DNA from 4 places in the Dermacoccus sp. MPR-E5 genome. Region 4 is predicted to be linked to each of the others. Evidence: riboswitches for the same ligand, from Rfam matches in the RefSeq annotation. Region 4 holds a riboswitch; each other region holds the start of a gene.

Region 1 (5,420 bases), on a different contig from region 4:
TCGCCCTTGCCCGCGTAGTACAGGACGAGGCCGCCGAAGATCGCGGCGTCACCGACGCGGTCGAGCGTCGAGTCGAGGTAGGCACCCCACGTCGACGAGCGGCCCGACAGGCGCGCCATGTTGCCGTCGAGCATGTCCGAGAAGACGAAGACGGTGATGAACAACGTGCCGACGAGGAAGTCGCCGCGCGGATAGAACCACAGTGCACCGAACGCGACACCGACGGTGCCCACGATCGTCACGACGTCGGGGCTGATGCCGAGACGCAGCAGGAGCTGGGCGATGGGCCGGAAGATGGCGGAGAAAAACGCGCGCGCGTACTTGTTGAGCATGGTGGTTCAACTGTAGCGGTTCGATATACCCGTTCGAGGCAGCGCACTGCCCGTGGTGCCCGGTGTCAGTCGTTCGGCCAGTTCGCGACGATGCGCTGACGGCTGTCCTCGAGCAGCACCGGCAGCGCCTTGGTGCGCCCGATGATCGGCATGAAGTTCATGTCGCCACCCCAGCGCGGCACGATGTGCTGATGCAGGTGCGCGGCGACGCCGGCACCTGCGACGTCACCCTGGTTCATCCCGAGGTTGAACCCGCCCGGGTTCGACGCGGCCTTGAGGGCACGCACCCCGGCCTTCGTCAGCTTCATGAACTCCTCGGTCTCGTCGTCGGTGAGGTCGATGTACGAGGCGACGTGACGGTACGGGCACACGAGCAGGTGGCCCGGGTTGTACGGGAACAGGTTCATCACGACGAAACAGTGCTCACCACGGTGGACGATGAGGCCGTCGGCGTCGGTCTTCCTAGGCGACGCGCAGAACGGGCAGCCGTGGCCGGCGTCCTTTGTCGGACGCTCGCCCTCGATGTACGCCATGCGGTGCGGCGTCCACAGCCGCCCGAACCCGTCGGCCTCGCCCGCGAAGGCGCCGGCTTGCTCGATGAGGATGTCGTCCTGCGAATCAGTGTTGAACTCGTCGACCATGGCCCGATCCTAGAGCCCCGCCTGCCTCGACGCAGCGGCCGCGGGTGGGCTCGCGCGCACCATGCACCCCGGGTGAGCGGTCTCAGACCGCCGCGATCTCGCGCAGACGCGCCGGGACAATGGTTCGGTCGGCTTCCCCCGCGTGCGCGACGTCGCCGACACGGCCCGCCAACGTCCGCGCGACCTCGGCCGCGTCGCCGTCACCGACGACGGCGACGATGCTCGCCAGCCCGGCGAGGCCCGTGACGGCGTCCTCGAGGTCGAGCCAGTCGTCGTCATCGAGGCCGGCCGCCGCCCCCGGCCATGCGACCGAGGCGGCCATGACGCCGTCACGAGCCCACTGCTCGACAGCGTCGCGCGCGAGGGCGCCGTCAGCACCGAGGTGCAGGACGACGGCGTTCGCGACCGGTTTGGACGGGCAGGCGATGCAGCGCTCGCGCTGATCGAGCGCCCAGATGACGTCGTCGCTCATGACGCACGCTCCGCATCGCGGCGGGCGTCGAGGCCGAACGGCGCCACACGCTGCATGTGACGTTCGTCCGGCGGGCCGAAGCCGGCCCGTTCGTACAGCCTGCGGGCACGCGGACGGGCGTTGAGCATCATTCGCGCGACGTCGTGCGCGTCGGCCCAGGCGTCGACGATCCGCAGCATCCGCTCGGCCAGGCCCTGGCCGCGCGCCGACGGCGTGACGAAGACGACCGCGATGTAGAGCGACGGCTGCGCCGGCCGAGCCAGCGCCGGGGGCCGGTGCACGAGCGACGTCTGCACCATGCCGAGAGCCGTCCCGTCAGCACTCGAGGCGAGCCACGTCGGCAGATCGTCGTAGTGCGCGAGCCAGTGATCGGCATACTCGGTGATGAAGCCGGAGCGGTTGCTCTCCCCCGCCTCGAGGTCCATCTGCAGACGCAGCGCCGCGCAGGCGAACGCGTCTTCGCGGCGCGCGCGGACGATCGTCGGTGTCATGGCAACAGTCAAGCACGGCATGAGGGTCGTCGCCCGTAGGCGCGTCGCGTCAGCACGGGGCCGCGACCGGAATGTGAGACAGCATTCCCGCCTGATGACACCACCCGGCCTAGAGTGGCCGCAGGTCACGAGCGCCAGCGTCAAACCCCGGTTTGCTGGCCGGCAACCCTCCCACCGCGGCGGGGTGCTCCGGGTGACGACCTGGCCCGGCGCCGAGCGCGTCCGGGCAAGCGCGGAGGGATTCCCCTTCGGGCACCACACGTACGGTGCGCCGCCCGTGCGTCCACGCACTCCTCAAGAGGGACATCATCATGAGCTCCGAGAACTGGGCCTTCGAGACCAAGCAGATCCACGTCGGCCAGAACGTCGACGGCGACACCGGCGCCCGGGCGCTGCCGATCTACCAGACGACGTCGTTCGTCTTCGACTCCGCCGAGACCGCGGCCAACCGCTTCGGCCTGTCGGATCTCGGCCCCATCTACACGCGCATCGGCAACCCGACGGCGCAGGCGGTCGAAGACCGCATCGCCGCGCTGGAGGGCGGCGTCGGCGCGTTGCTGCTCGCGTCGGGTCAGGCGGCGACGACGTTCGCCATCCTCAACGTCGCTCAGGCCGGCGACCACATCGTCGCCTCGTCCGCGCTGTACGGCGGCACGTACAACCTGCTGAAGTACACGCTCAAGCGACTCGGCGTCGAGACGACGTTCATCGACAACATCAACGATCTCGACGAGTGGCGCGGCGCCATCCGCGACAACACGAAGCTGCTGTTCGGCGAGACGCTGAGCAACCCCGACCAGAAGGTGCTCGACGTGCGCGGCCTCGCCGACGTCGCGCATGACGCCGGGGTGCCGCTGTTCGTCGACAACACCGTCGCGACGCCGTACCTGCTGCGCCCGATCGAGCATGGCGCGGACGTCGTCATCCACTCCGCGACGAAGTACCTCGGGGGGCACGGGACGTCGATCGCCGGCGTGCTCGTCGACGCCGGCACGTTCGACTACGCCGCCGACCCGGCGAAGTTCCCGCAGTTCAACGAGCCGTCGGAGAGCTACCACGGTCTCGCGTTCGCCCGCGACCTCGGCGTCGGATCGCCGCTCGGCGCGAACCTCGCCTTCATCCTCAAGGCGCGCGTCGAACTGCTGCGCGACCTCGGCGCGGCCGTCTCCCCGTTCAACGCGTTCCTCATCGCGCAAGGCCTCGAGACGTTGTCGCTGCGTGTGGAGCGACACGTGGAGAACGCGAAGAAGGTCGTCGAGTTCCTGAAGTCGCAGCCGCAGGTCGAGACGTTGTTCTACGCCTCCGACCCGTCGAGCCCCTACAAGGAACTCGCCGACCGCTACCTGCCCGCCGGCTCCGGCGCCGTGCTGTCGTTCGAGATCGCCGGTGGCGTCGAGGCGGGCAAGAAGTTCGTCGACGCCCTCGAACTGCACTCGCACGTCGCGAACATCGGTGACGTCCGTTCCCTCGCCATCCATCCTGCGTCGACGACGCACTCCCAGGGCAGCGACGAGGACCGCCGCGGCGCCGGCGTGACGCCCGGCCTCGTGCGGTTGAGCGTCGGCATCGAGAACTCCGCCGACATCATCGCCGACCTCGAGAAGGGCTTCGCCGCAGCGAAATGACCATGCGCTGAGGTGGGTCCCCGCGACGGGTGACGCAGCCGGGTTTCGTACCCCGAGCGTGGTCATCCGGCCGTGTCGAACGCCGGCCTTCGGGTGCACATGCCAACACACGAGCGCGCCCCCGAACCGCGAGGTTCGGGGGCGCGCGTCGTCGTCGCGGCAGGAGTCAGCCGGCCGTCGGGTCAGTGTTCTGACGTTCGGTGATGACGCGGGTGATCTCGGCGATCGCGTCGGCCACCGGCACGCCGTTCTTCTGCGACCCGTCGCGGAAACGGAACGAGACGGCGCCGTTGTCGCGGTCCTCTTCACCGGCGATCAGGATGAACGGCGCCTTCGACTTGGACGCGTTGCGGATCTTCTTCGGGAAGCGGTCGTCGCTCATGTCGACCTCGACACGCACGCCGGCTTCGCGCAGCTTGATCGCGACGTCCTGCAGGTAGTCGTAGTACTCCTCCGCGACGGGCACAGCGAGCACCTGAACCGGCGCGAGCCACGCCGGGAACGCGCCCGCGTAGTGCTCGACGAGCACGCCGAGGAAGCGTTCGATCGAGCCGAACTTCGCCGAGTGGATCATGACGGGCTGCTGGCGCGAACCGTCCGCCGCCTGGTACTCGAGGCCGAAACGAGCGGGCTGGTTGAAGTCGTACTGGATCGTCGACATCTGCCAGGTACGGCCGATGGCGTCGCGCGCCTGCACGGAGATCTTCGGGCCGTAGAACGCGGCACCGCCCGGGTCCGGCACGAGCTCGAGGCCGGACTCGAGCGCGACGTCCGACAGCACCTTCGTCGCGATGTCCCACTGTTCGTCGGTGCCGATGAACTTGTCCTTCTTGTCCCCGTCGACGTCGCGCGTCGAGAGCTCGAGGTAGAAGTCGTTCATGCCGAAGTCGCGCAGTAGGCCGAGGATGAAGTCGAGCAGGTGCTTGATCTCTCCCGGCGCCTGTTCGGGCGTGACGTAGCTGTGCGAGTCGTCCTGGGTGATCATGCGCACGCGCGTCAGACCGGAGAGCACGCCCGACTTCTCGTCGCGGTACACCGTGCCGAACTCGAAGAAGCGCAGCGGCAGCTCACGGTAGGAGCGCCCACGCGAACGGAAGATCTCGTTGTGCATCGGGCAGTTCATCGCCTTGAGGCGGTAGTTCTGCCCGTCGACGTCGAGGGGCGGGAACATCCCGTCCGCGTAGTACGGCAGGTGACCCGAGGTGTAGAAGAGGTCTTCCTTCGCAATGTGCGGCGTGCCGACGTAGGAGAAGCCCTCCTCGATGTGACGGCGGCGGACGTAGTCCTCCATCTCACGCTTGATGATGCCGCCCTTGGGGTGGAACACCGGCAGGCCGGGGCCGATGTTCTCGGGGAAGCTGAACAGGTCGAGCTCGGCGCCGAGCTTGCGGTGGTCGCGCTTCTCGGCCTCGGCGAGGCGCTCGAGGTAGGCCTTCAGCTCGTCCTTCGTCGGCCACGCAGTGCCGTAGATGCGCTGCAGCTGCGGGTTCTTCTCGCTGCCGCGCCAGTACGCGGCGGCCGAACGCATGAGCTTGAACGCGTTGCCGAGCACCTTCGTCGACGGCACGTGCGGGCCGCGGCACAGGTCGCCCCAGGCGACGGTGCCGTCGCGGCGGACGTTGTCGTAGATCGTCAGCTCACCGCCACCGACCTCGGCCTCCGCGCCCTCGGCCGCATTCGCAGCGTTGCCCTTGAGGCCGATGAGCTCGCACTTGTAGGGCTCGTGCGCGAGTTCTTCGAGGCCCTCGGCGTCGGTGATGACGCGGCGGTTGAACGTCTGGCCCTCGTTGACGATCCTCTGCATCGCCTTCTCGAGCTTCTTGAGGTCGTCGGGCGTGAACGCCTCGGCGACGTCGAAG
Region 2 (5,420 bases), on a different contig from region 4:
CCTTCTGCGATTCCTGTCCCCGTCGGCGATTCTCGTCCTCATCTGCGATTTTCGGTCGCATTCGCACCCGCCGCAGCCGGCGTCAGGCCGTCGGTCCCTGCGGAAACGGCGGCGAGCCGAACCAGTAGCGACGTGTCTCGCCCGGAAACGCGGGGTGGGAGCGGACGTCCTCGAACTGCCCGCCGCACTTCTCGATGACGGCACGTGACGCCGGATTCTCGGTGCTGCAGCACACCAGCACCTGTTCGACGCCGAGCGCCCGCGCCTCGTCGAGACCGAGCATCAGCGCGCCCGCGGCGACGCCCCGCCCACGAGCGCTGGGACGCACCGAGTAGCCGATGTGACCGATCGCCTCATACAGCACCTCGGTGAGGGTGTGACGCAGGGCCAGAAAGCCGACGATGTCACCCTCCCCCGCCCGCGGGCCGTCGAGCACCCAGAAATAGCTGCAGTGCACGAATCCCTCAGGCGGCGCGACGGTCGTATCGCCCTGGCGCGCACGATCGGTGAGGTAGGCGTCGAACCCGGCGCGCGACGTGTCGACGACGTCGTCGCGACGATAGCCCGTGCCGTCTTTCGGCGTCGCGCCGAACTCGTCGAATGCGTCCTTCCAGTCGTCGTAGCGAGCGGCGTCGGGCCTGATGAGCGTCAGCATCCCGTCATTCCATCACCGTGCGACGCCCCCGGCGACCGATTTTCCCGACGGCCGGCTGGACGAATGTACACACGCAAATCGCCGATGGGGACGAAAATCGCCGATGGGGACCGGATTCGCCGATGGGGACCGGATTCGCCGATGGGGACGGGATTCGCCGATGGGGACGGGATTCGCCGATGGGGACGGGATTCGCGAAGGGGGACGAAAATCGCAGAGGGGTACATGACGACGCGATGCGGGCCCCAGAGACCCGCACCGCGCCATGTCAGCTCACACCGTCAGGCAGCTGCGCCACCCGTCAGGCCATTGACGCCGACGGGCTTGTCGCCACCGACCGTCACGCGCCTCATGGCGCGCGGGCCAAGGTTGGCGTCGACGTAGTCGCGGTTCGCGTAGTGCGACGTCGCGCGGTTGTCCCAGATGCCGACGTCGCCGGGCGCCCAACGGTGGCGGATGGTGTGTTCGGGCTGCGTCAGGTGCGCGTACAGCACGTCGAGGATCGCCCGCGACTCGGCCTGCGACACGCCGACGATGTGGGAGGTGAAACCGGGGTTGACGAACAACCCGCGACGGCCCGTCTCGGGGTGCACACGCACGACGGGGTGCTCGACGACGGGCAGCTCGGTGACGACCTCGCCGCTCCACTCCTGCCCACCGTTCTTGCGCAGGTAGGCGCCCCATTCGCGGTTGCCGTCGTGGGCGGCGACGAGCTGGTCGACGAGGCCGCGGAACGGCTCCGACAGCGAGTCGTACGCCGCCTGCGCGTCGGCCCAGGAGGTGTCGCCGCCGTAGTCCGGCAGCGTCACGGCGCGCAGGACGCTGATGGCCGGCGGCTCCTTCATGAACGTGACATCCGTGTGCCACTCGTCGGAGAACGAGAACTCGGGGTCGGAGGAGTCGATCGAGTAGATCTCCTTGCGCTCGTGCGTGCCCGCGACGGGGTGGCCCGCCGTCAGCTCGCCGAGCAGGTTTCCGAGGCGCACCTGAGCGTCGTCGTCGAACGCGTCCTGACCCCGGAAGAAGAGCACCTTGTGCGCGAGCAGCGCGCGGCGCAGGTCGAACGCTATCGCGTCGTCGACCTGCGCGAGGTCGACGCCGTGGACGATTGCGCCGAACGCCGGGCCGAGGCGTTCGATGCGCAGCCCGGGCGTCGCGACGGTGCCGCCGTGGCGCGCCGCTGCGCTCGTCGGAACACCCGTCGGTGCGCCGCTCGCGGAGTCGACGTTCGTGTCGGGCGTGGTGTCGAGGAGTGTCATGGCAGACCCTTCGTTGCGCTTGCCGCCGCGTCGGTCGACGGGCGGCCGGGTCGTTACTCGGGGCACCCCGGCGCGCGTGTGCGTTCGCATGGGGGTTGCCGCCCGGCCAGCCGAGACTTCGCGCCGGGGCTCGTGACCCACACATAACGTAGCACTGGCCAAACATAAAGGTCGAGTTATGCATCAACGGCGGCCACACCGTGACATTCGTCAGGGGCCCGCCGCACCCGGGCGGCCATACTGAGAGCAGAACGCCCGTGGAGCACTCCCCCTTCCGTGAGCAGCGGTGATCGATGGTTCATGATCGCCGTGACCGTGTTCGAGATCGGAGCGTCGATCGTCACGGTCGAGTTCGTGAAGTCGCATGGTGGCAGCGATTTGAGCGCGTACATGTGGTCGCTGCTCGCGCCGGCCGTCGGCGCTCTCGTCTACTGGGCGCGCACACGCCGCGCGTCAGGGGCCCGCGCCGCGATCCTCGCGTTCAACCTGCGCTCGGCGGCCGTCGCCATCGCGAACAGTTCGTTCCAGAACGCGTTCGCGTGGACGCAGATCATGACGGTGGCGGCGATGCTCGTCGGCATCACCCCCACCGTCATGATTGCGCGTCGCCTACGTCTGGACGGGCAACGGGCAGCCGCTCAGCACCGCCAGTGAGAGCTCAGGGTGCCCAGTGCGAGCCCAGCGGGTAGCCGCCGTTGTCGCCGTTGTCGGTCGTCTTCGTGGCGAGCACCTGGTGCAGGTGCAGCCAGCCCTCCTCGAACCCGAGGCGTGAACCGGCCATGTAGATGCCCCACACCTTCGCGGTCGGCAGGCCCGCCTCGGCGACGCAGAAATCCCAGTTCGCCTCGAGGTTGCGGCACCAGTCGCGCAGCGTCAGGGCGTACGACAGGCGCAGGTTCTCGTCGTGCTGAACCTCGAAACCGGCGTCGTGGCACTCCCTGATGAGCCGCCCCGGCGAGGCGAGCTCGCCGTCGGGGAAGACATAGCGATCGGTGAACGGCTCCGGCTTGGCCGATGCCGTGTCGTCGCGACGCGTGATGCAGTGGTTGAGCAGGCGGCCACCGTCGCGCAGCTTCGAGTGCAGGAACGAGAAGTAGTTGGCGTAGTTCTTCACGCCGATGTGCTCCGTGAGGCCGATCGAGCTGACGGCGTCGAAGCCCGTCTCGGTGACGTCGCGGTAGTCGCCGTGGCGGATCTCGACGAGGCTCTCGAGGCCCGCCTCACGCACGGCGCGCTGACCCCACTCGGCCTGCTCCTTGCTCAGGGTGACGCCTATGACGTGGACGCCGCGCTCGCGAGCGGCGTGCATCGCCATGCCGCCCCAGCCGCAGCCGACGTCGAGCAGCCGTTGGCCGGGCTGCAGGTCGAGCTTGTCGGCAACGAGGGCGAACTTGCGCTCCTGCGCTTCCTCGAGGGTGTCGTCCGGCGTGTCGAACACGGCACACGTGTAGGCCATCGAGTCACCGAGCACCTTCTCGTAGAACGCGTTCGAGACGTCATAGTGGTGCTTGATCGAGTCGGCGGCGCGACCCACCGGGTTCACCTTGGCGAGGTGGCGCTTCCAGCGGGGCTCGTTCTCGACCTCGGGCAGCGGCGGGTGGACGAACGCCTTCGGCCCCAGCTGCTTGACGACGGGCGCGAGCGCCGACGCGACGCCCTTCGGCGTCAGCTGCTTCGTGCGCACGTCACGCTTGATGCGGCTGAACACCTCGTAGGGGTCACCAGGGTGGAAACCGGTGCCGGTCAGCGTGCCCGTCAGATAGGCGCGGGCGAGGCCGAGATCGCCAGGGGCGCTGAGGAGGTAGCGCAGCCCCTCCTCGCTCTCGACACGCACGGCGATGTCGCTGTCGCGCGGGCCGATGTCGGTGCCGTCGTACGCCGTGATGCGGAAGGGCAACGGCTCCTCCAACACGGCCTGGACGGCCTGGGCGACGAGGGGGGTGGCGGTCGTGGTCTGGCTCATGCGTGCGTCCTCATCTTGTCAGCGAACTCAGGAAGGCGGCCCTGCGGGTCGTACTTCGTCTTCATGCGGCGGTATTCGTCTGCGCCGTACAGCTCTTCGAACGTCTCGGCGTCGTAGTAGACGTCGGAATAGAGCGACTTGTGGCCGTGCATCGTCGGCAGCACGGCCTCGATGTCGCGGTTGACGTCGCCGTCAGCCCGCCCGGGGGTGATGGCGACGGTGCCCCAGAACCCGACGTTGACGTACGTGCGGTTCGGTTCGAGCTGGTACAGCGGCCACGCGTCGTCGCCGCGCAGGCGCAGCGGGCACACCCACACGGGCGTCATGCCGACGTGCTCGTCGAACCACGGCATGAACGTCTCGAGCTGTTCGAGGGGCACCTCGACGTCCTGCACGACGCGCTCGCGCGGCAGTTCGCCGCGCATCTCGTCGATCTTCGCGGCGAAGCCCCAGCGGTTCTCCCACCCGACGATGCGGTGGTAGAAGTCGCTGCGACGGTACTTGCGCGGCCACACGCGTCGCACCTTCGGGTTCTGTGCGAAGAACGCGTCGGAGCACCAGAACCAGTCGGTGTCCCAACGCCAGATGTAGTCGTGCGCGCTCAAGGTGTCGCGGTCGAGCTCACTGATGCTCTTGTAGAAGATGTTCTGCCCCGTGTAGTCGCTCGGGCGGCGGCGCGTCTCGGGGAAGAAGTTGGCGAGCACGAGATAGGCCTCGTCCTTGCTGACGATCATGCCGTCGAGGCCGTCGACGCGTTCGCCCTGCCACTCGCGGGTCTCGACGATGGCGTCGATCGCTCGCGTCATGGCTGCGACGCTCGCGAACCGCACGTTGCGCGTCTCGACGAGGTCACCGATCGGCTGCAGTTCGATGCGCAGACGCGTCGCGTAGCCCAGGCTGCCGTAGCTGTTGGGGAAGGCGCGGAAGAGGTCGGCGTGCTCGTTGGTCGGCGAGGCGGTGAGCAGCTCGCCGGTGCCGGTGAGGATGTCCATCTCGAGGACGGACTCGTGCGGCAGTCCGTTCTTGAACGACGTCGACTCGATGCCGAGGCCGGTGACGGCGCCGCCGAGGGTGATCGTGCGCAACTGCGGGACGACGAGCGGCATGAGGCCGTGCTCGAGCGTGGCGTCGACGAGGTTCTCGTACGTGCACATGCCCTGGACGTCGGCCGTGCGAGCGTCGGCGTCGATGCTGATGACGCCCGTGAGGCCGCTGACGTCGAGGCCTACCTTCGCTTTCTCGCGCGGACGGAAGAGGTTCGAGGTCTTCTTCGCGAGGCGCACCGTGGCGCCGGCGGGGATGGCTTCGAAGGAGGCCCTCAACTGCGCGACGGCAGAGGCGTGAGCGGCCTCACCGGCCAGTTCCACACTGGGCTGTTTTTTCTTATCGAACATCTATGCTCTCCACGTCTCAGGAAGTTACGCCTGCCCCGGTTGCAGCACCAAATCAGGCCGGCTCATTCCCGAGCAACCGCTCGACCCAGGCGTTGCGGAACATGCCGGACGGGTCATGCCGACGCGCCTCGCCGTCGAGGGCATGCAGT
Region 3 (5,420 bases), on a different contig from region 4:
GGGGCGTTGAACGGTGAGCACCTGACGAAGGAGTACGACGTGCTTGATCCCACGCAACTGTTCCGCATCGAGACCGACACCCCGCTCGCCGAGCAGAGCGCCTCGACCCTCGTGGTCTCGCTGGGCGGTTTCATCGACGCGGGCAACACACAGAAGTTGATGACGGCGCACATGCTGGGCACGCTCGAGCACACGGTCGTCGCGTCGTTCGACGTCGACCAGTTGCTCGACTACCGCGGTCGCCGCCCGATGATGACGTTCGATCGCGACCGCTACAGCGAGTACGACGACCCGGCTCTCGTGCTGTACCGCCTCGTCGACGCCGAAGGCACGCCGTTCCTGCTGCTCGCCGGCCCCGAGCCCGACTACCAGTGGGAGCGCGTCAGCGAGGCCGTCCGCATCCTCGCGGCGAACCTCGGCGTCTCGCTCATGGTGAGCGCGCACGGCATCCCGATGGCGGTGCCGCACACGCGCCCGGTCGGTTTCACGCGTTTCGCCTCCGATCAGCGTCTGCTGACGGAGAACGAGCCGCTCTTCGGCAACGTCCAGGTGCCCTCGAGTGCCGAAGGGCTCATGCACATCCGGCTCGCCGAGGCAGGCATGGACACCGCAGGTTTCGCGATCCACGTGCCGCACTACCTCACGCAGGTCGAGTTCGCGGACGCCGCGCTCGCCGCGCTCGAGGCCGTCTGCGGGCTGACGGGGCTGGCGATCCCCGCTCAGGAGCTCGCCGCGATCGCCGGGCTGCATCGCGCCGACATCGCCAAGCAGATCAGCGAGAACGACGAGGTCACCGAGGTCGTCGAGGGCCTCGAGCGGCAGTACGACGCCTTCACCGAGGGTCGTCGTCGACGCTCGCTCCTCGCCGCCGAGATGAACGACCTGCCGAGCGCAGACGAGATCGGCGCCGAGCTGGAGCAGTTCCTGCGCGCCGAGGGAGAGGATCCGGGCACCAAGGGCTCGTTGTGAGCCCGCGAGCGCTTCTCGCCGGCCGTCGGTCTGAGCCGACGGCCACGCGGGCTTCGCAACGCTCGCCTGGCTGCGGCCACCCCTGCGGTGGCTTGCCGGGCCCCCGCCAACTTGGGAGGATCACCTCATGTTCGGATTCGGTCAAGACAAGAAGGCTCCTGCAGCCCCCGAGAAATCGTCGGGCATGCTCGACTCGACGGCCAACACCCTGGCGCAGCACCTCATCTCGGTGGGCATCGGGGGCGTGGCGACGTTCAAGTCGGCCCGCGCCGTCGCCGACGAGGCGATGAAGAAGGCGGGCTCCAAGGAAGCGGCGATGGACGACGTCGTCGCATCACACACGAAGCTCGCGGGCGCGAACGGCTTCCTCACCAACCTCGGCGGTTTCGTCACGCTCCCCGTGGCACTGCCCGCGAACGTCATCGGTTTCTACACCGTCGCGACGCGCATGGTCGCGGCAATCGCCGCCATCAACGGTCACGACGTCGACGACCCAGCCGTGCGCTCGGCGATCCTGCTCGACCTCATCGGTGCGGACGCGACGCAGGTCCTCAAGGGCCTCGGCCCGATGACGGGTGGCGTCGCGACGAACGTCGCCACGCGCAGGCTGCCGCCGGCGGCGCTCGCCGTCGTGAACAAGTCAGTTGCGTTCCGTCTCGGCTCGCAGGTGGGGCGTCGCTTCCTCACGCGCATTCCGCGCCTCATCCCCGTGGCGGGCGGCTTCATCGGTGGCGGCCTCGATGTCGTCCTCATCCGCAAGATCGCCCAGTCGGCGCGTCGCGACTTCGTCGCGCAGATCCCGCCGTCAGCCTGACGTCGCCCTGATTCCACCCCGAACGCCACTCGTCTTCGGCGGGTGGCGTTCGGCGTGTCCGGGCCGGTTCGGCGATGTGTCGTCCGTGCGCATCAACGGGCTTCCGGGCGACGATCTAACGGGCCCCGAACCCCCGCCTGGCCTTGCTCGAACGGCCCACTCACCCACAGGTGTGACGGCTACGGCCCGTTTCGCGGCCCGCAGGATGCCTCGTCCACAGGTTTGTGGCTCGTGGTCAGCGCGCGGGTGGCGTCATGGGTTTCGCTGGGGGCATGAAGACAACAACACGACTCAAGGGCCTCAGCGCCCTGGTGGCAGCCCTTCCCGATCTCGTCGGCTCCGAGGGGGCGGGCGCCGTCATCGTCCTGTTCGAACGTGACGGTGCGCTCGCGGGGGTGCTCGGCTGGGCGGACGATGCGTGCGACGGGGAGACGGCGCACATGCTCGACGTCGTCGCTGAGCGGCGCGCGACGATGGGTGCGCAGGCCGCCATCGCCATCGCCTATCGCTGCGAGCCGGGCCGCGTCGACATCGCGGCCCTCGCGAAACGCATCGAGCGCCGCGTGCCGCTGCACCACGTCCTCGGTGCCAGCGACGAGCACTGGTGGGCCATCGAATGCGAGCTCGGCTGCTGTGACGGCGCGATCCACGAGATCCCGTCCCTGTCAGAGCAGACCCGCGAGCAGCTTCGCGACGTCCGCCGCGGCGGCGAGGCCATGGCCGCCACCGCGCGCCCCGTTCCCAGCGTCGTCGACGTCCGAGCCGCCTGGGCACGGTTGTGCGACGTCCCCGACACCGCGTCGGGCACCCGGCGACGCTCCCGCAGCGCCAACCTGCAGGTGCTCGCCGACGCTGTCGTCGACGGCCCGACGCGCGATGAGATCCTCCTGTGCGTCGCACCCGAACTCTTCCGTCTGCTGAGCCCGGGCACGCCGCTCGGCGAGCCGGGCCCGCCGATGACGAGCGCGTGCCTGCGAACTTGGCTGCCGCTCGTGCCGCGCCACGGCCGCGCCGCGTGGAAGGCCCTCGAGGCCGCCGCGACCTGGCGCGAAGGCGACCTGCGGGGAGCCGGTGCGTGCGCCGCGGCGTCGCTGCGCATCGGGCGGACGTCATTGGGGCAACTGCTGCGCGACATCACAGGCACGGGGTTGTCGTACGAGCAGGCCGTCGGTGCGCTCCACACGAAGGCTCGGCAGAGTTCCGTCGCCTGACGAGCGTGCCGGTTGTGGGAGCGCGCCACATCGTGGACGTCGTCGCGCGAACGATGGAAGCCGCGGGCAGGGCCGCCTACTGTGTCGCAGGTCAAGAGTTTCAGCGACACAAGCCCCGGCTTGCTGAGCGGCAACCCTCCCTCGCGGCGGGGTGCCCCGGGTGACGACAGGGCCGCCCGTGGGCGGCAAGCGCGAGAGGTGGGTTGCGACCCACCTCGGAATCGAGGACGTCATGGTTTCGCACCGTCGCCTCGCCGTGGCCGACCCCGCGGCGCCCCTCACCGACGACGGGTTCAACCCGCACGCACGTGCCGTCCACATCGGCACCCTGACGCTGGAGAACGGCGCCGCCCTGCCCGACGTCATCATGACGTACGAGTGCTGGGGCGAGCTGAACGACGACGCGAGCAACGCCGTCCTCGTCGAGCACGCCCTGACCGGAGACTCGCACGTCGTCGGGCCGGTCGGCCCCGGGCAGCCGACGGCGGGGTGGTGGCCTGGTCTCATCGGCCCCGGCGCGCCCCTCGACACCGACGAGCTGTTCGTCGTGGCGATCAACGTCCTCGGCGGCTGTCGCGGCAGCACGGGTCCCATGTCGCTCGCACCAGACGGCCGGGTGTGGGGCGGGCGCTTCCCACACGTCAGCGTCAGGGATCAGGCGCGCGCCGAGGCGCGGGTCGCCGACGCTCTCGGCATCGCGCGCTTCCATACCGTCATCGGCGGCTCCTTCGGCGGGATGCGCGCCGCGGAGTGGGTGGCGACCTTCCCGCATCGGGTGCAGCGCGCCCTCGTCGTCGCGAGCTGCGCGGCGGCGGGCGCCGACCAGATCGCGTGGGGGCACACGCAGGTGCGGGCAATCGAAGCTGACCCGGATTTCCGGGGTGGCGGCTACCTCGAGCAGGGCGTCTTCCCGACGTCGGGGCTCGGGCTCGCCCGCCAGATCGCGCACACCTCCTACCGCAGCGCGAACGAGTTGCAGGAGCGGTTCGGGCGCGAGTCGCAGGGAGCGGACCGCACGCTCGACGGCGGCCTGTTCGCCGTCGAGAGCTATCTCGAGCACCACGCCGCGAAACTCGTCGCGCGGTTCGACGCCATGAGTTATGTGCGGCTCACGCAGGCGATGGCGACGCACGACGTCGGCCGCGGCCGCGGCGGCATCGAGCCTGCGCTTCGGGTGTTCGGGGGTGAGCTCGTCGTCGCCGCGGTCGACTCCGATCGGCTGTTCCCGGTCAGCGCCTCCGCCGACATCGTCCGGGCTCACGGGCGCGGACGGCTGCGTCTCATCCACTCGCCGCACGGTCACGACGGTTTCCTCATCGAGGCCGACCAGATCGCGGCGCTCGTGCGCGAGGTCATCGCCCGGCCGCTCACGGCCGAGGCGGGCCGCGTCCGTCCCGTGGCGTGACGGCGGGCGCTCGCGGCACCTCGGGTAGCGTGTGAGCCGATCGCCACAGTCGCAGAACAGGGGTTGCGCATGTCCGTCGTCGTCAGTTTCGCTCCGGGCCCGGAGGGTGAGGCCGCGGTGGCCGAGGCCGTGCGTCAGTCGAGTGTGCTGGGGCGCCCGCTCGTACTCGTCTCGACCGTCCCGAGCGACGACGCGCGCGCTGCCGCGCAGGAGAGTGCGGACGCGGTCGGCGGCCGCGTCGTGCAGGTGGAGGAGGGCCAGGACGCGGTCGAGGTGATCCTCGACGAGGTGGCCGAACTCGACCCGGCGCTGCTCGTCATCGGGCTGCGTCGCCGCACGCCCGTCGGCAAGCTGATCCTCGGTTCGAGCGCTCAGCGGCTGCTGCTCGACGCGCCGTGCCCCGTCCTCGCGGTCAAGCCCACAGCGCACTGATCTCGCGCTGCTCCCAACCCCGGCCTCACGCGCTTGCGTCAGGTCGGGAACACCCGCGCATGCAGGGGCGTTGAACCCCGTGATTCTGCGGTTCTCGACCCAGAGTTCTATAATGGTGGAAGAAGCGACGCGGGGGATCGAATCAGGCACCACGGTGTCATGCGAGCTCAGGTGAGCCTCGAGCAACTGGCTCTCGTCGGATCCCGACCCCGTGGTTCGTCTCTTCCCTCGTACGAAGCGCTCGGCGCGCGATTGCGCCTGCCCGATGCGTTGTGCACTCTCGGAAGGTAGTTGGTGACCTCAGTGTCCGAAACGGCTCAGACCTCCGCGCTTCCCGCGGACATCGACCATCCCGCGGTCATTGCTCTGTTCGAGCAGGGGCGCGCGAGCGGCACGGTCGACAGCGTGGTGCTGAAGACCGCCCTCGAAGAAGCGAAGATCTCCATGGCCAAGCAGAAGGCGGTGCTGAAGGCGCTGGGGGCCGAGGGCATCGAGATCGTGCTCGACGAGGCTCACGCGGCCCAGGCCGTCGCCACGACGACCGGGCGCAAGAGCGCGGCGAAGAAGTCGACTGCCAAGAAGACGGCGA
Region 4 (5,420 bases):
AGTTGGGCCCGCTGGCGCGCGGGAACGTCCCCGCGATCTCACGGGCGCCTGGCAGCACGGCGTCGATGTCGGCCCAGGCCCGCTGGGTGATCTCGCGATGACGACTCGCGCGCCGCCCCTCGACGACGTATGCCACGACGCGCTCGAGGTCGCGCGCGATGGCCGACGCGTCGTCACCGCTACGCCAGAGGTGACGCGTGGGTTGCGCTCGCCTCAGAGACGCCGGCAAGGCGCGCGCCGCCGCGCGATCGAGCCAGCAGATGGCTTGGTCGTCCACGCCGTACAGCAGGAACGTGTCCTTGAGCTCGAACGTCACCCGCTCGGGCTCGTCGCGCAGGCCGAGGTCGTGCGCGACGCTGCGGGGCACGACGAACGGCTGATCGACCGGCATCGTCCACGCGCGCCACTGCAGCAGCTGCTCGTGCGTCACCTCGATGCCGAGCACCTCGCGTACGGGCGCCTCGGACGGGCTCATGCAAGCCTCTTCTGCCATTCGAACATCGTGCCCTCGCGTTCGTAGCCGAGCTCGGAGTTGATCCGCAGCATGTGGGTGTTCGTCTCGTCGTTCCAGGTGCGCTGCACCTCGACGCCCGGCGCGACCTGCGGCAGCAGCAGCGACACCGCAGCCTTGACCCGGTAGCCGAGCCGGTGCCCACGGTGCGCGGCCTCGACGAGGGTGTCGTCCTGGTAGGCGATCCAAGGCGTCTCCGCGGGAACGCTGACGTGCGTGAACGCGGCCATCTGCCCGGTCGGTCGGTGCCACGCCACGGCCTCGACGACGCGTCGGCCCTGAGCGCGTGCGGTGTCGAACAGCTCGCGCACCCGCGCGGCATCCCACGTCTCCGGTTCGATCGCAACGTCACCGAGCGGGGTGTCGGTCGACATCATCGCTCCGAGACGGGCCCGCTCCTCGAGCCACTGCGACGGGAGGTCGTCGACGGCCGTCTCGACGACATACTCGTCGTCGAACGCGAGGGCAGCACGCATCTGTGCGGCGACGGCGTCGCTGACCGGCAGACGCTGAGCGTTGCGCACGCACGTCTGGGCCTGGGCGAACCCGCGGGCAGCGAGGAAGGCGCCTGCGGCGTCAGGCTGGCCGACGGGCGTCTGCGTCTCGACGAGGACCGTCGTACGTCCCTCGTCCTGCATGATCTCTTCCGCGGCTGAGAGCAGCGCCGAGCCGACACCCCGTCGTCGCGCGGGAGCCGGCACGTCGAGGTGGAGAAACGCGAGGTGGGTGTTGTCGCGGCGCGGCAGGACGAGCTCGGCGGCACCGACGACGCCAGCTGCTGTGTCCACGCCATCATCCTGTATGTCGGCTGCTCCCCCAACGGCGTCGTCGTCGCACGAGGCTTCCCCCTCGACGGCGACGAACGCATGACGCTTTTCGGATTCCTTGCCCCACATGGCGCGCAGCTCGTCGGCGGGGTAGGCGCTCGTGTGCTTGCCCCACTGCTCGTGGCCCACCGTCATGAACACCTGCGCCCAGGCGTCGAACAGCGGGTCGGACGGGCCGATCTGACGAATGCGCATGGCGACATTGCACTCAGCACCAGCTGCGTACGCAACCGGTTTTTCGGCGCGTCCGCCTGGATCGTGCGACAACCCGTTCATGCCGGCGGAGGCTCGGGCCGGAATGCCTCGACCGCCGGCGGTGTTGTCTCGGAACCCGAGGAAAGGCACCTCATGTTCACTCGAAAGCACACCCGAACGCCCGAGGCGAGCGACCTGCACGACGTCCTCGACGTGCCGATGTTCTCCGAACTGCCCGACGGCTCGGCGACCCTGTACGTCGCGATGGGCTGCTTCTGGGGCGCCGAACGCATCTTCTGGAAGATTCCGGGCGTCGTCACCACGGCCGTCGGGTACATGGGCGGCCACGCCACCGAGCCGACGTACGAGGACGTCTGTGACGGCGGCACGGGCCACACCGAGACGGTCATGGTGGCCTACGACCCGTCGCGCGTGTCCGAACGCGAGCTTCTCAAGGCGTTCTGGGAGAACCACGACCCGACGACCGCGAACCGGCAGGGCAACGACGTCGGCACGCAGTACCGCTCGGCGATCTACTGGACGACGCCGCAGCAGGAGCGCGCTGCCCGCGAGACGTCCGCGCTCTTCCAAGAGGCACTCGACGACGCGGGCCGCGGCGCCATCACGACCGAGATGCGCCCGGCCGACGAGGCGGGCCCCTTCTGGCCGGCGGAGCTGTACCACCAGCAGTACCTGTCCAAGCACCCCGGCGGCTACTGCAACCACGGCTTCAAGGGCGTCACGTGCCCCGTCGGCGTCGCCGACCTGCCCGCGCAGACGGATGTCCTCCCGCCACGCTGACGACGACATGCACGGCGGCCGCTGAGCCGGCGGCCGATCAACCGGCCACCGCGGGGCACCGGCCGTCTCAGCGCACCTGGAAGGCCCGGCTCGTTCCGGTATGGGCACTGACCTTGCCGTTCCAGCCGTTCTTCCAGTTGCCCTGCTGCACGAGGCGATACGTGCTCGCGGGCGTGCCGCGACGTATGCGCCGCTCCATGGTGCATCGCGAGTACGAGACGCCCTCGCGCGACCAGACGTACGAGGTGTCCCAGTCGTGGTCGTCGAGGACGTCGACCCACGACGAGCCGACCTGACGCTGCACCTTGACGAACGTGCCCATCGTGCGGAAGTCATTCTTCGGGTGGCCGCCGCGGAAGACCGCCCGCACGCTCGAACCAGCCGAGCGTGTGGCGTCCGGCTGAGTCAGGACGTCACCGAAGTGCTGCCCGGGTGGGGCGTCGTCGAACACGACGCCGGGGCCCTCGGCGCGTGGCCGACGTCACACTCATCACCCACCTAGACGATCGTCCAAGCTGTGTGAAGAAATCACTCACCCGAGCCTCGACGGCGAAAGACGCCGCATCAGCCACGCCGCGTGTCGCACGTCACAATCTTCGCCCACGTCTCATCTCCAGTGCCACAACTTGACGCTTTGTCGTGCGCGGCTCTAATCTCGCTGCTGGTCAAGAGATCCGATGCAAAGCCCTGGCTGGTCGGACGGCAACCCTCACACGCGTGGCGGGGTGCTCCAGGTGATGACCCGGCCGCGTCGACCACGCGGCAAGCACGCTCGGCACCCAACGTGACGGCATCCTCGTGAGCCTTCCGTTGCGCTGCCCAGGCCCCGAAAGGCATGCCCCGCACGACACCGCGCACCGCGCCCCACCCCGGCGCCCCGCCTTCACGCTGACTCCGCGCACCCGCGCCAGCCCCGCGCATTCGCATCCTTGCCGCCTCACCAGGAGAGATCATGACCGACAAGCACACCCCCGCCGACGAGACCTCGACGCCCGCCTCGTCCACGCATGACGCCACGAGCGCCGAGAACGGCGCGAGCGCCCTGCCCCCGAAACCGAAGAACAACACCGGCAAGTACGTCGCGATCGGCGCAGGCGTCCTCGTCGTCGCGCTGGCCGCCGGCATCGGGGCCAAGGTGCTCGGCGGGAGCAGTGACGACAAGCTGACCCACCTCAAGGTGGGCACGACGGAGGCGTCGGACCCGTACTGGAACCAGCTCGTCAAGGTGGGCAAGGACAAGTACGGTCTCGACCTCGAACCGGTCAACTTCTCGGACTACACCCAGGCCAACCCCGCGCTCTCCGAGGGCCAGGTCGACCTCAACCAGTTCCAGCACCTGCAGTTCCTCGCCGACTACAACACGAAGGCGAAGCAGAACCTCACGCCCATCGGCGCGACCTACATCGTTCCCCTGGCGCTGTACTCGAAGAAGCACACGAGCGTCGGCCAGTTCCCCCAGGGCGGCAAGATCGCCATCCCCAACGATCCGACGAACCAGGCACGCGCCTTGCTGCTGCTGCAGAGCGCCGGACTGCTGAAGCTCAAGGGTGGTGGCACCTCGCTGTCGACCCCGGCCGACATCGACGCCGGCGCCTCGAAGGTCACCGTCACAGCGGTCAACGCCGAGCAGACCGCCGCTGCGCTGCCGTCCGTCGACGGCGCGATCGTCAACAACAACTTCGCCGCGGATGCGAAGCTCGACCCGAGCAAGGCCCTGTTCAAGGACGACCCGCATGCGGCCTCGTCGAAGCCGTACATCAACGTCGTCGTCGCGCGCGCCGCGGACAAGGACAACGCCGACTACGCCAAGTTCGTCAAGGCCTACCACGACCCAAGCGTCGAGAAGCTCATCGAGGAGCGCACGAAGGGCACGAGCGTCCTCGTGAACAACTCCGCCTCCGACGTGCAGGGCATCCTCGCGAAGCTCGAGGCCCAGATCAAGGCGAAGGGATCGAAGTGACGGGCCCCTCCCCCACACTGACGAAGGCCGCCGCGCCGGCGAGTGACACCCCGCCCGCCGTCGCCTTCCACGATGTCGGCAAGACGTTCACCCGCGGCAAGAGCCAGGTGACGGCTCTCGACGGCATCACGACGCAGGTGGAGCGCGGACGCATCGTCGCCGTCATCGGTTTCTCCGGCGCCGGCAAGAGCACCCTCGTCCGTCTCATCAACGGCCTGGAGACGCCGACGCGCGGCCACGTGGAGATCGACGGCGTCGACCTCGCGTCGCTGTCCGCGAAGCAGGTGCGCGAGCTGCGCGGTCGCATCGGCATGGTGTTCCAGCAGTTCAACCTCATCCGCTCGCGCACGGTGTACGCCAACGTCGCCTACCCCCTCGAGGTCGCCGACTGGGACAAGGCGCGCCAGGAGGCGCGCATCACCGAGCTGCTCAGCTTCGTCGGGCTCACCGAGAAGGCGTGGGCCTACCCCGACGAGCTCTCCGGCGGGCAGAAGCAGCGCGTCGGCATCGCCCGTGCGCTCGCGACGAACCCGGAGATCCTGCTCGCCGACGAATCGACGTCCGCGCTCGACCCCGACACGACGAAGGACGTCCTCGCGCTGCTGCGCCGCGTCAACGACGAGCTCGGCGTGACGATCGTCGTCATCACCCACGAGATGGACGTCGTGCGCGAACTCGCCGACGACGTCGTCGTCCTCGAGGCCGGGCGGATCGTCGAGTCCGGGCGCACCGTCGACGTCCTCGGCGCGCCGCAGGCGGACGCGACGCGCCGCCTCGTCGACGCCACCCTGCGGAACGTGCCCGACGCACGCGAGAGCGCCCGGCTGCGCGCTGCCCACGACGGGCGCCTCGCGACGCTGACGGTTCACGACCCGCGCGAGTTCGGCCGTGTCCTGGCCCGCATGTCCGCACACGGCGTCGAACCGGAGATCGTGCACGGCGGCCTCACACCGCTCAAGGACGACACCCTGACGACGTTGACGCTCGCCCTGCGCGGCGACGACGCCGCCGTCACCACCGTGCTCGACGAACTGCGTCTCGCCGCCGACGTCGAGGAGGTCGCCGCATGATGCCCGCAACCGATTGGGAGGCGCTGCGCCCCACGATCGTCACCGCGGTGGGCGAG

Evidence for each region. A riboswitch is a leader RNA that binds a small molecule or an ion and turns the genes downstream of it on or off. The one in region 4 is predicted to bind S-adenosylmethionine.
Region 1: another riboswitch for S-adenosylmethionine. It lies ahead of AC1RS9_RS03020 (bifunctional o-acetylhomoserine/o-acetylserine sulfhydrylase); the one in region 4 lies ahead of AC1RS9_RS13075 (MetQ/NlpA family ABC transporter substrate-binding protein).
Region 2: another riboswitch for S-adenosylmethionine. It lies ahead of AC1RS9_RS09875 (TauD/TfdA dioxygenase family protein); the one in region 4 lies ahead of AC1RS9_RS13075 (MetQ/NlpA family ABC transporter substrate-binding protein).
Region 3: another riboswitch for S-adenosylmethionine. It lies ahead of metX (homoserine O-acetyltransferase MetX); the one in region 4 lies ahead of AC1RS9_RS13075 (MetQ/NlpA family ABC transporter substrate-binding protein).

What each region holds. Positions count from the first base shown of each region.
Region 1 covers NZ_JBXASS010000003.1:102,888-108,307, forward strand. Annotated here, with positions in the region: gene pgsA (phosphatidylinositol phosphate synthase) at 1-332, opposite strand, end outside; gene AC1RS9_RS03005 (HIT family protein) at 398-973, opposite strand; gene AC1RS9_RS03010 (hypothetical protein) at 1,056-1,445, opposite strand; gene AC1RS9_RS03015 (GNAT family N-acetyltransferase) at 1,442-1,936, opposite strand; SAM riboswitch class IV at 2,060-2,175, shown strand; gene AC1RS9_RS03020 (bifunctional o-acetylhomoserine/o-acetylserine sulfhydrylase) at 2,248-3,561, shown strand; gene thrS (threonine--tRNA ligase) at 3,728-5,420, opposite strand, start outside.
Region 2 covers NZ_JBXASS010000011.1:39,398-44,817, forward strand. Annotated here, with positions in the region: gene AC1RS9_RS09870 (GNAT family N-acetyltransferase) at 83-655, opposite strand; gene AC1RS9_RS09875 (TauD/TfdA dioxygenase family protein) at 937-1,914, opposite strand; SAM riboswitch class IV at 1,925-2,052, opposite strand; gene AC1RS9_RS09880 (hypothetical protein) at 2,215-2,568, shown strand; gene AC1RS9_RS09885 (SAM-dependent methyltransferase) at 2,573-3,877, opposite strand; gene AC1RS9_RS09890 (FAD-binding oxidoreductase) at 3,874-5,271, opposite strand; gene AC1RS9_RS09895 (FAD-binding protein) at 5,324-5,420, opposite strand, start outside.
Region 3 covers NZ_JBXASS010000013.1:86,706-92,125, forward strand. Annotated here, with positions in the region: gene AC1RS9_RS11140 (PAC2 family protein) at 40-969, shown strand; gene AC1RS9_RS11145 (EcsC family protein) at 1,097-1,783, shown strand; gene AC1RS9_RS11150 (hypothetical protein) at 2,056-2,994, shown strand; SAM riboswitch class IV at 3,084-3,192, shown strand; gene metX (homoserine O-acetyltransferase MetX) at 3,227-4,399, shown strand; gene AC1RS9_RS11160 (universal stress protein) at 4,469-4,831, shown strand; gene AC1RS9_RS11165 (RNA polymerase sigma factor) at 5,135-5,420, shown strand, end outside.
Region 4 covers NZ_JBXASS010000020.1:27,309-32,728, forward strand. Annotated here, with positions in the region: gene AC1RS9_RS13055 (hypothetical protein) at 1-475, opposite strand, end outside; gene AC1RS9_RS13060 (GNAT family N-acetyltransferase) at 472-1,533, opposite strand; gene msrA (peptide-methionine (S)-S-oxide reductase MsrA) at 1,687-2,334, shown strand; gene AC1RS9_RS13070 (neutral/alkaline non-lysosomal ceramidase C-terminal domain-containing protein) at 2,402-2,785, opposite strand; SAM riboswitch class IV at 2,998-3,109, shown strand; gene AC1RS9_RS13075 (MetQ/NlpA family ABC transporter substrate-binding protein) at 3,287-4,294, shown strand; gene AC1RS9_RS13080 (methionine ABC transporter ATP-binding protein) at 4,291-5,364, shown strand; gene AC1RS9_RS13085 (methionine ABC transporter permease) at 5,361-5,420, shown strand, end outside.